Sediminicoccus rosea: one gene and its partner. The protein of the gene in region 2 interacts with the protein of the main gene of each other region in a pairwise test. Links are inferred from orthologs where the notes say so. Each region holds a gene or a part of one and is shown on either strand. Other genes may lie near its edges.

Evidence for each region. The genes of interacting proteins can lie anywhere in the genome.
Region 1: the proteins of gyrA (region 2) and gyrB interact in binary tests that used the Escherichia coli proteins (3 or more experiments, as listed by UniProt). The link is inferred for Sediminicoccus rosea from one-to-one orthologs.

Annotation. Positions count from the first base shown.
Region 1 is NZ_CP137852.1:922,409-926,280, forward strand. The notes cover bases 806-3,872. They hold gyrB (DNA topoisomerase (ATP-hydrolyzing) subunit B), read left to right. Parts: upstream 806-1,148; coding sequence 1,149-3,596; downstream 3,597-3,872. Other genes in these bases: recF (DNA replication/repair protein RecF), read left to right, coding at 806-1,103; R9Z33_RS04335 (hypothetical protein), read left to right, coding at 3,727-3,872. In the rest of the region: more of recF, read left to right, coding at 1-805. UniProt on the Escherichia coli protein: DNA gyrase negatively supercoils closed circular double-stranded DNA in an ATP-dependent manner to maintain chromosomes in an underwound state.
Region 2 is NZ_CP137852.1:4,036,986-4,042,142, forward strand. What follows is about bases 1-3,299. They hold gyrA (DNA gyrase subunit A), read right to left. Parts: upstream 2,910-3,299; coding sequence 201-2,909; downstream 1-200. Other genes in these bases: coaD (pantetheine-phosphate adenylyltransferase), read right to left, coding at 1-204; ssb (single-stranded DNA-binding protein), read right to left, coding at 3,078-3,299. Outside these bases: more of ssb, read right to left, coding at 3,300-3,599; excinuclease ABC subunit UvrA, read left to right, coding at 3,746-5,157. UniProt on the Escherichia coli protein: A type II topoisomerase that negatively supercoils closed circular double-stranded (ds) DNA in an ATP-dependent manner to maintain chromosomes in an underwound state.

The sequences.
Region 1 (3,872 bases), 3.1 Mb from region 2 along the record:
GATATCGCTCCTACGCCCAGGCGGAGCTGCGCTTTGCCGAGCCCATGCTGGTCTTCACCGGGCCCAATGGCGCGGGCAAGACGAACCTGCTGGAGGCGATCAGCCTGCTCGGCCCCGGGCGTGGCCTGCGCGGTGCGCGCATCGGCGACGTGGCGATGCAGGGCGGCGCGAGCTGGAGCGTCTCGGGCCACTTTGATGACGGGCTGGGCGGCTTCGAGATCGGCACCGGCAGCCTGGAGGAAGGCAGCGCCGACCGCCGCGCCTTCCGCCTGGATGGCGAGAAGCTGCGCGCCCAGGCGGAGCTGGCCGAGCGCGTCGCCGCCGTCTGGATCACGCCGCAGATGGACCGCCTGTTCCAGGAAAGTGCGGGCGGGCGCCGCCGCTTCCTGGATCGCCTCGCGATGGCGCTGGAGCCGCATCTGGCGCGCGAGGCGACGGCCTATGAATCCGCCATGGCCGGCCGCAACCGGCTGCTGCAGAAGGGCCGGGCCGAGCCCGCCTGGCTGGCCGCGCTGGAGGATGCGATGGCGCGGCACGGCATCGCCATCGCCGCCTCACGCCGCGCCCTGGTGGCGCGGCTGAACGCGGCCCAGGGGGGCGTCGCCGAAAGCGCCTTCCCCGCCGCCATCCTCGCGCTGCAATGCCCGGCGGCGGCGCTGCTGGAGGAGATGCCGGCGCTCGCGGCCGAGGAGGCGCTGCGCGATGCCTGGGCCGCCTCCCGCGCGCGGGATGCGGCGGCGGGCGCGACGCTGAGCGGCCCGCACCGGGCGGACCTGCTCTTCACCCATGCGGCCAAGGCCATGCCGGCCGGCCTGTGTTCGACCGGCGAGCAGAAGGCGCTGCTGATCTCGACCGTGCTGGCCCATGCCGGGCTGATCGCCGCCGCGCGCGGCTTCGCGCCCCTCCTGCTGCTGGATGAGGTGGCCGCGCATCTGGACGAGGCGCGGCGCGGCGCGCTGTTTGCCGCGCTGGCCGCGCTGCCCGCCCAGAGCTTCCTGACCGGCACGGATCCCGAGGTGTTCCACCCCCTGGCAGGCCGCGCCGCCCATTGGCGGATCGCTCCGGGGGAGGCCCATCCGGCGCCCCTGTCCCTCGGCGCGTAAATCGGGCATAAACCGTAGGTTCTTCCAGAGGTTTTCCGATTCCCGATGAGCAGCGATTCCCCGACCGGTGACGAGACCCCGAACCAGGTTTCGGACGCCGACTACACCGGCGCCTCGATCACCGTGCTGCGCGGCCTGGAGGCGGTGCGCAAGCGCCCCGGCATGTATATCGGCGACACGGATGACGGCTCGGGCCTGCACCACATGGCCTTCGAGATCATCGACAATTCGGTGGACGAAGCGCAGGCCGGCTATGCCAGCCGCGTGGATGTCGTGCTCAACGGCGATGGCAGCGTCTCCGTCACCGATGACGGGCGCGGCATCCCGGTGGACATCCACGCCGAGGAGGGGATTTCCGCGGCCGAGGTCGTGCTGACGCGGCTGCATGCCGGCGGCAAGTTCAACCAGAATTCCTACAAGGTCTCGGGCGGGTTGCACGGCGTGGGTGCCGCCGTGGTGAACGCGCTCAGCGAATGGATGGAAGTGCGCATCTGGCGCGGCGGGATCGAGCATTTCATCCGCTTCGAGCATGGCGACACGGTGCAGCCGCTCAAGGTGATCGGCCCGTCCGACCATCCGCAGGGCACGCAGGTGACCTTCAAGCCCTCGGCCGCGACCTTCACCCAGGTGGAATACGACTTCCATATCCTGGAGCGCCGCCTGCGCGAGCTGGCCTTCCTCAATTCGGGCCTCGCCATCACGCTGCGCGACGACCGCCACGTTCCCGCGCAGAGCGCCGAGTTCAAGTTCGATGGCGGCCTCGTCGCCTTCGTCGAATGGCTCGACAAGGGCAAGGAATCCCTCTTCAAGCCGCCGATCAGCGTCATCGCCAAGGAAGGCGACGGCATCCGCGTCGAGCTCGCGATGTGGTGGACCAATTCCCCGCGCGAGGTGATGCTCTGCTTCACCAACAACATCCCGCAGCGCGATGGCGGCTCGCACCAGGCGGGCTTCCGCCAGGCGCTGACCCGCATCGTCTCCAAATACGCCGAGGACCTGGCGAAGAAGGAGAAGATCGAGCTGGTCGGCGACGACATGCGCGAGGGGCTGACCTGCGTGCTCTCGGTCAAGGTGCCGGACCCGAAATTCAGCTCGCAGACCAAGGACAAGCTCGTCTCCTCCGAGGTGCAGCCGGTGGTGCACATGGCCGTCGCCGACGCGCTGTCGCACTGGTTCGAGACGCATCCGAAGGAGGCGAAGCTCGTCCTCGATCAGGTCGTCCTCAGCGCCGTCGCGCGCAAGGCGGCGCAGCTCGCGCGAGAGAAGGTGGGGCGCAAGAACGCGCTCGATATCTCCACGCTGCCCGGCAAGCTCGCCGACTGCCAGGAGAAGGACCCTACCAAGAGCGAGCTCTTCCTCGTCGAGGGTGACAGCGCGGGTGGCTCGGCCAAGCAGGGACGCAACCGCGCGAACCAGGCGATCCTGCCGCTCAAGGGCAAGATCCTGAACGTGGAACGCGCCCGCGTGGACAAGATGCTGGCGAGTGCGGAGATCGGCACGCTGATCACCGCGCTCGGCACCGGCATCGGCACGGGGGAGCCCGCGAAGGGTGGCTTCTCGGCCGACAAGCTGCGCTACCACAAGATCATCATCATGACGGACGCGGATGTGGACGGGTCGCACATCCGCACGCTGCTGCTGACCTTCTTCTTCCGCCAGATGCCCGAGCTGATCGAGCGCGGGCACCTCTACATCGCGCAGCCGCCGCTCTACCGCGCCAAGCGCGGCAATGAGGAGCGCTACCTCAAGGATGACCGCGCGCTGGAGGACTACCTGATCGAGAAGGCGACGGCGGGGGCGCGCATGACGCTGGCCGATGGCCGCGTCGTCACCGGCGACGAGCTGGCCGAGGTGGTGGAGGGGCTGCGCCAGACCACCTCGCGCATCCGTCGCCTCGCCGCCAATGTACCCGTCGAGATCGTCGAGCAAGCGGCGATGGCGGGCATCCTCACGCCCGACCAGCAGCGCGCCATGGAGGGCGCGCAGGATTTCGTGACGCGCCTCGATGCCATGGCGCCGCCAGCCGAGCGCGGCTGGAAGGCCTCGGTGGACGAGGCCGGCATCCACATCCACCGCATGGTGCGCGGCGTGGCCGAGCGCCACACGCTGACGGTCGCGGCGCTCCGCAGCAGCGAGGCGCGTTGGCTGGATGACCGCCGCGCCAAGCTCCGCGCGGAGTTCGAAGCGGGCGCGAAGCTCGCCTTCGAGGGGCAGGAGGCGGCCGTGCGCGGCCCTCTCGCCGCCTTCGACCGCATCCTGGCGCAGGGCCGGCGCGGCCTCTCCTTCCAGCGCTTCAAGGGCCTGGGCGAGATGAACCCCGACCAGCTCTGGAAGACCACGCTGGACCCGGCGGTACGCACGCTGCTGCAGGTGCGGGTGGACGATGCCGAGGATGCCGAGAGCGTCTTCTCCACGCTGATGGGCGATGTGGTGGAGCCGCGCCGCGACTTCATCGTCGGCAATGCCCTGAAGGTCGCCAACCTCGACGTGTGAGGGTGGAGCGCGGCCGCTCCATCGGCCGCGCCGATCCTGGTGATCGTTTCCGCAGCGTTTTATCTATCGCGTCTCGCGCGCATAGTCTCGCTCGTGGGAGATGACCTCCACGCGAAAAGGAGACGGTGCCATGACGTTCTTTGCCAGGACCACTGCCCTCGCCGCCGCGGCCGCCGCGGTGATGAGCCTCGCCCAGCCGGCGCCGGCCGCCGCCCAGGGCCTGCCGACCTACTGCGACAATGTGCTGTCCACGAACTCGCTCTACGCCAACGTCAT
Region 2 (5,157 bases):
GCCGGTGCGGCTGGCGATGGCAGCGGTCTCGGCCGAGACAAGCTCGGCGCGCTCCTCCAGCGAGAAGAGCGGCCCCTTGCCGATGTTCATGGCGACGCCGATGACCAGGCGGTCCACCAGCCGCGCGGCGCGGCCGATGACGTCGAGATGCCCATTGGTCACCGGGTCGAAGGTGCCCGGGTAAAGGGCGACGCGGTCAGTCATTCCGGGGTGGCTTCCTGTTCATTGTCCTCGGCTTCTTCGTCCAGGACGGGGAAGCAGCTCGTCACGCGCTCCGCCTCGTCCAGCCGTTGCAGCATGACGCCTTGCGACTGCCGCCCGGTCTTGCGCACCTGCTCCGCCTCGAAGCGGATGGCCTGGCCGCCATCGGTCATCAGCATGATGTGGTCGCCCGCCTGCACGGCGAAGCAGGCGACGACGGCGCTGCCGGTGCGGCGGCTCAGGCTGATGCCGTTGATGCCCTGCCCGCCGCGGCCGGTGACGCGATACTCATAGGCGCTGCTGCGCTTGCCGAAGCCGCGGTCGGTCACGGTCAGCAGGAACTGCTCGGCCGCCTCCAGCTCCGCGATGCGCTCGGCCGTCAGCGTGATCTCGGCGGCGCCGGCCTCCTCGGCTTCCTCCGGCGCGGGCGCGGGCTCCGCCGCCTCCTCCGTGCCTTCGGCGCGGCGCTTGTGCTTGAGGTAGGCCGCGCGCTCCTCGACCGTGGCATTCACATGGCCGAGCACCGCCAGCGCGATCACCTCGTCGCCCTTCGCGAGGCGGATGCCGCGCACGCCGGTCGAATCGCGCCCGGCGAAGACGCGCAGCGTGTCCGCATCGGCCACGAAACGGATCGCCTTGCCCTGGCGGGTGGCGAGCAGCACGTCATCGCCCTCGCGGCAGGTGGCGACACCGACCAGCGAATCGCCCTCCTCCAGCTTCATGGCGATGAGGCCGGAGGAGCGGACATTGCGGAAATCGCTCAGGCGGTTGCGCCGTACATCGCCGCTCTGGGTCGCGAAGACCAGGTGGAGGTGCTCCCACAGGCTTTCATCCTGCGGCAGCGGCAGCACGGCGGTGACGCTCTCGCCCTCCTGCAATTGCAGCACCTGGCGCAGCGAGCGGCCCTTGCCGTTCGTGCCGCCCTCCGGCAACTGCCAGACCTTCTCGCGGAAAGCGATGCCGCGGCTCGTGAAGAACAGCACCCATTGATGGGTGTGGCCCACGAAGCTGCGCACCACCACGTCATCGGCGCGCGTCGAGGCCGCGCTGCGCCCCTTGCCCCCGCGATTCTGCGCTCGGAACACATCGAGCGGCGTGCGCTTCACATAGCCATCGCGCGTCAGCGTCACGATCATCGAGGCCGGCGCGATCAGGCTCTCATCGTCAATATCGGCCGCGTGCTCGACGATGCGGGTCAGGCGCGGCTGGTGCAGCGTGCCGCGGATCGCCAGCAGCTCGTCCGTCATGACCTCCATGCGGCGCGGCCGGCTGGAGAGGATCTCCAGCAGCTCGACGATGCGCGCCCCCACTTCCTTCAGCTCGGCATCGATCTTCTCGCGCTCGAGCCCGGTGAGGCGTTGCAGGCGCAGCTCCAGGATGCCGCGGGCCTGCGCCTCGGTCAGGCGCATGGTGCCGGCGGGCGAGAGCTCATTGCCCTCGTCCTGCACGAGCGCCACCAGCGGCGCCACATCGGCCGCCGGCCAGTCGCGCGCCATCAGCGCCACGCGGGCGGCGGCGGCGTCCGGGCTTTCGCGGATCAGGCGGATCACCTCGTCGATGTTCGCCACCGCGATGGCGAGGCCGATCAGGTTGTGCGCCCGCTCCCGCGCCTTCATCAGGCGATGGCGCGAGCGGCGGAGGATGACTTCCTCGCGGAAGGCGATGAAGGCCTGCAGCGCCTCGCGGATGCCCATCTGCTGCGGGCGGCCGCCATTCAGCGCCAGGAAATTCACCGGGAAGCTGATCTGCAGCGAGGTCATCCGGTAGAGCTGGTTCAGCACCACCTCCGCCACCGCCTCGCGCTTCAGCTCGATCACGATGCGCAGGCCCGAGCGATCGCTCTCGTCGCGGAGGTCGCTGATGCCCTCGATGAGCTTGGAGCGCACCAGCTCCGCGATGCGCTCGATCAGCACCGACTTGTTCACCTGGTACGGGATCTCGTTGACGATGATGGCCTGGCGGCCACCCTTCATGTCCTCGATCACGCAATCGGCGCGCAGCGGGATGGAGCCGCGCCCCGTCTCGAAGGCGGAGCGGATGCCCGAGCGGCCGAGGATCAGGCCCCCCGTCGGGAAATCCGGGCCGGGGATGATCTCCATCAGCTCGGCCAGCGTCGTCTCCGGCTCGGCGATCAGCTTGAGCGTCGCGTTGATCACCTCGGTCGGGTTGTGCGGCGGGATGTTCGTCGCCATGCCGACGGCAATGCCGCCCGCGCCATTCACCAGCAGGTTCGGGAAGGCGGCCGGCAGGACGCGCGGCTCCTCGGCGCTTTCATCGTAGTTCGGGATGAAATCGACCGTGTCCTCGTCAATGCCCTCCAGCAGGGCGGCGGCGGACTTCGCCAGGCGCACCTCGGTGTAGCGCATGGCCGCCGGCGGGTCGCCGTCCATCGAGCCGAAATTGCCCTGGCCATCCACCAGCGGCACCCGCATCGAGAAGCCCTGCGCCATGCGGACCATGGCGTCGTAGATCGCAGAGTCGCCATGCGGGTGATACTTGCCCATCACGTCGCCGACGACGCGGGCCGATTTGCGGTGCGGCTTGTCGGCCGTGTAGCCCGCCTCGTGCATGGCGTAGAGGATGCGCCGGTGCACCGGCTTCAGCCCGTCCCGCACATCGGGCAGCGCGCGGCTGACGATGACGGACATCGCGTAGTCGAGATAGGAGCGGCGCATCTCCTCTTCGAGGGCGATGGGGGCCACGTCCATGGGCTTGGGGATTTCGTCGCTCAAATGGCTGGTCCTGGTTGGTTGGACACCCAGGGGCTCTGCCCCTGGACCCCGGCAGGAAACTCAGTTTCCTGCACCTTCGACAGATGGTGGTGCAGGAGGCTCGCCTCCTGCTGGGGGTGCGGGGGGCAAAGCCCCTCGCAACGCTCAGAACGGAATATCGTCATCCATATCCGGCTTCTTCCCCGCATCCCAGCCGCCCGAGCGCGGCGCGCCGCCGCGGGCCGGGGCCGAGCTGCGCTCCCCACCACCCGAATACCCGCCGCCGCCGCTGCGGCCCGAATACCCGCCCTCCTCGGCCATCTCGCCGCCACCACCCGAGGAACGGCCGCCAACCAGCGCCAGCTCGCCGCGATACTGCCGCAGGACGATCTCGGTCGTGTACTTGTCCTGGCCCGAGGCGTCCTGCCACTTCCGGGTCTCCAGCTGGCCCTCGATGTAGACCTCGCTGCCCTTCTTCAGATAGCGCTCGGCGATCTCGCCGAGCTTCTCGTTGAAGATGGCGACGGCATGCCACTCGGTCCGCTCCTGCTGGTTGCCCTCGCGGTCCTTGTAGCGCTCGCTGGTCGCGATCCGCAGATTCACGACCTTGCCGCCATTCTGGAAGTTGCGCACCTCCGGGTCCTTGCCGAGGCGGCCCAGGATGATCACCTTGTTCACACCGGCCATGCGCTGCGACTCCTTGCAATTTGGTTCCGGAACCTAGCTTTTCCGGATTGGCCGGGCCAGCCCCGCGCCAAGGCTTGGCACCCGCCCCTATTCTGGTGCAAAAGCACCGTGAACACAATGCGAACATTCTGCCTGGAGTGCCCCCCATGCCGCGCGACGCGCATCCCCCTGCCCAGGCGCCCCTGTCTGAGAACAAGACCGACCTGATCCGCATCCGCGGCGCCCGGCAGCACAATCTGAAATCGGTGGATCTCGACCTGCCGCGCGGCAAGCTCGTGGTGCTGACCGGCCTTTCCGGCTCCGGCAAGTCATCCCTGGCCTTCGACACCATCTACGCCGAGGGCCAGCGCCGCTACGTCGAATCGCTCAGCGCCTATGCGCGGCAATTCCTCCAGCTCATGCAGAAGCCCGATGTGGACAGCATCGAGGGCCTCTCGCCCGCCATCTCCATCGAGCAGAAGACCACCAGCCACAACCCGCGCTCCACCGTCGGCACGGTGACCGAGATCCATGACTACATGCGCCTGCTCTGGGCGCGCGTCGGCGTGCCCTACAGCCCCGCCACCGGCCTGCCGATCGAGGCTCAGACCGTCTCGCAGATGGTGGACCGCGTGATGGCCATGCCCGAGGGCACGCGGCTGCTGATCCTGGCGCCCGTCATCCGCGGCAAGAAGGGCGAGTACCGGAAGGAGCTCGCCGAATACCAGCGTCGCGGCTTCGAGCGCGTAAAGATCAACGGCACCCTCACCTTGATCAGCGAGGCCCCCAAGCTCGACAAGAAGCTGAAGCACGACATCGAGGTGGTGGTGGACCGCGTTGTGGTGCGTGACGGCCTGGCCCAGCGCCTGGCCGACAGCTTCGAGACCGCCTTGGCCCTGGCCGACGGCATCGCCTATGCCGAGAATGCCGATGGCGGCGAGCGCACCGTGTTCAGCCAGAAATTCGCCTGCCCCGTCTCCGGCTTCTCCATCGAGGAGATCGAGCCCCGCCTCTTCAGCTTCAACTCCCCCCAGGGCGCCTGCCCCACCTGCGACGGCCTGGGCACCGAAAGCTTCTTCGACCCCGCTCTGGTCATCCCCAACCCGGCGCTGAGCCTGAAGGAGGGCGCCATCGTCCCCTGGGCCGGCAATGCCAGCAGCCCCTATTACGACCAGACGCTGGTGAGCCTCGCCAAGCATCTCAAGATCGGCATGGAGACCGCCTGGGAAGACCTCCCCGAGGCCGCGCAGCACGCCATCCTGCATGGCACGGGCGGCGAGGCGGTGACGCTGCGCTACAAGGACGGGCTGCGCGCCTATGAGGTGCAGAAGCCCTTCGAGGGCGTGATCCGGAATCTCGAGCGCCGCTTCCGCGAGAGCGACAACCCATGGGTGCGCGAGGACATGGCGCGCTATCAGGCGGACAAGCCCTGCCACGCCTGCGGTGGCCATCGCCTGAAGCCGCAATCCCTGGCCGTGAAGGTCGCGGGCTGCCACATCGGCGAGGCCTCGGCCCTCTCCATCCGCCGCGCGAAGGATTGGTTCGCGGGGGTGATGGAAACGCTCACGCCGCAGCGCCA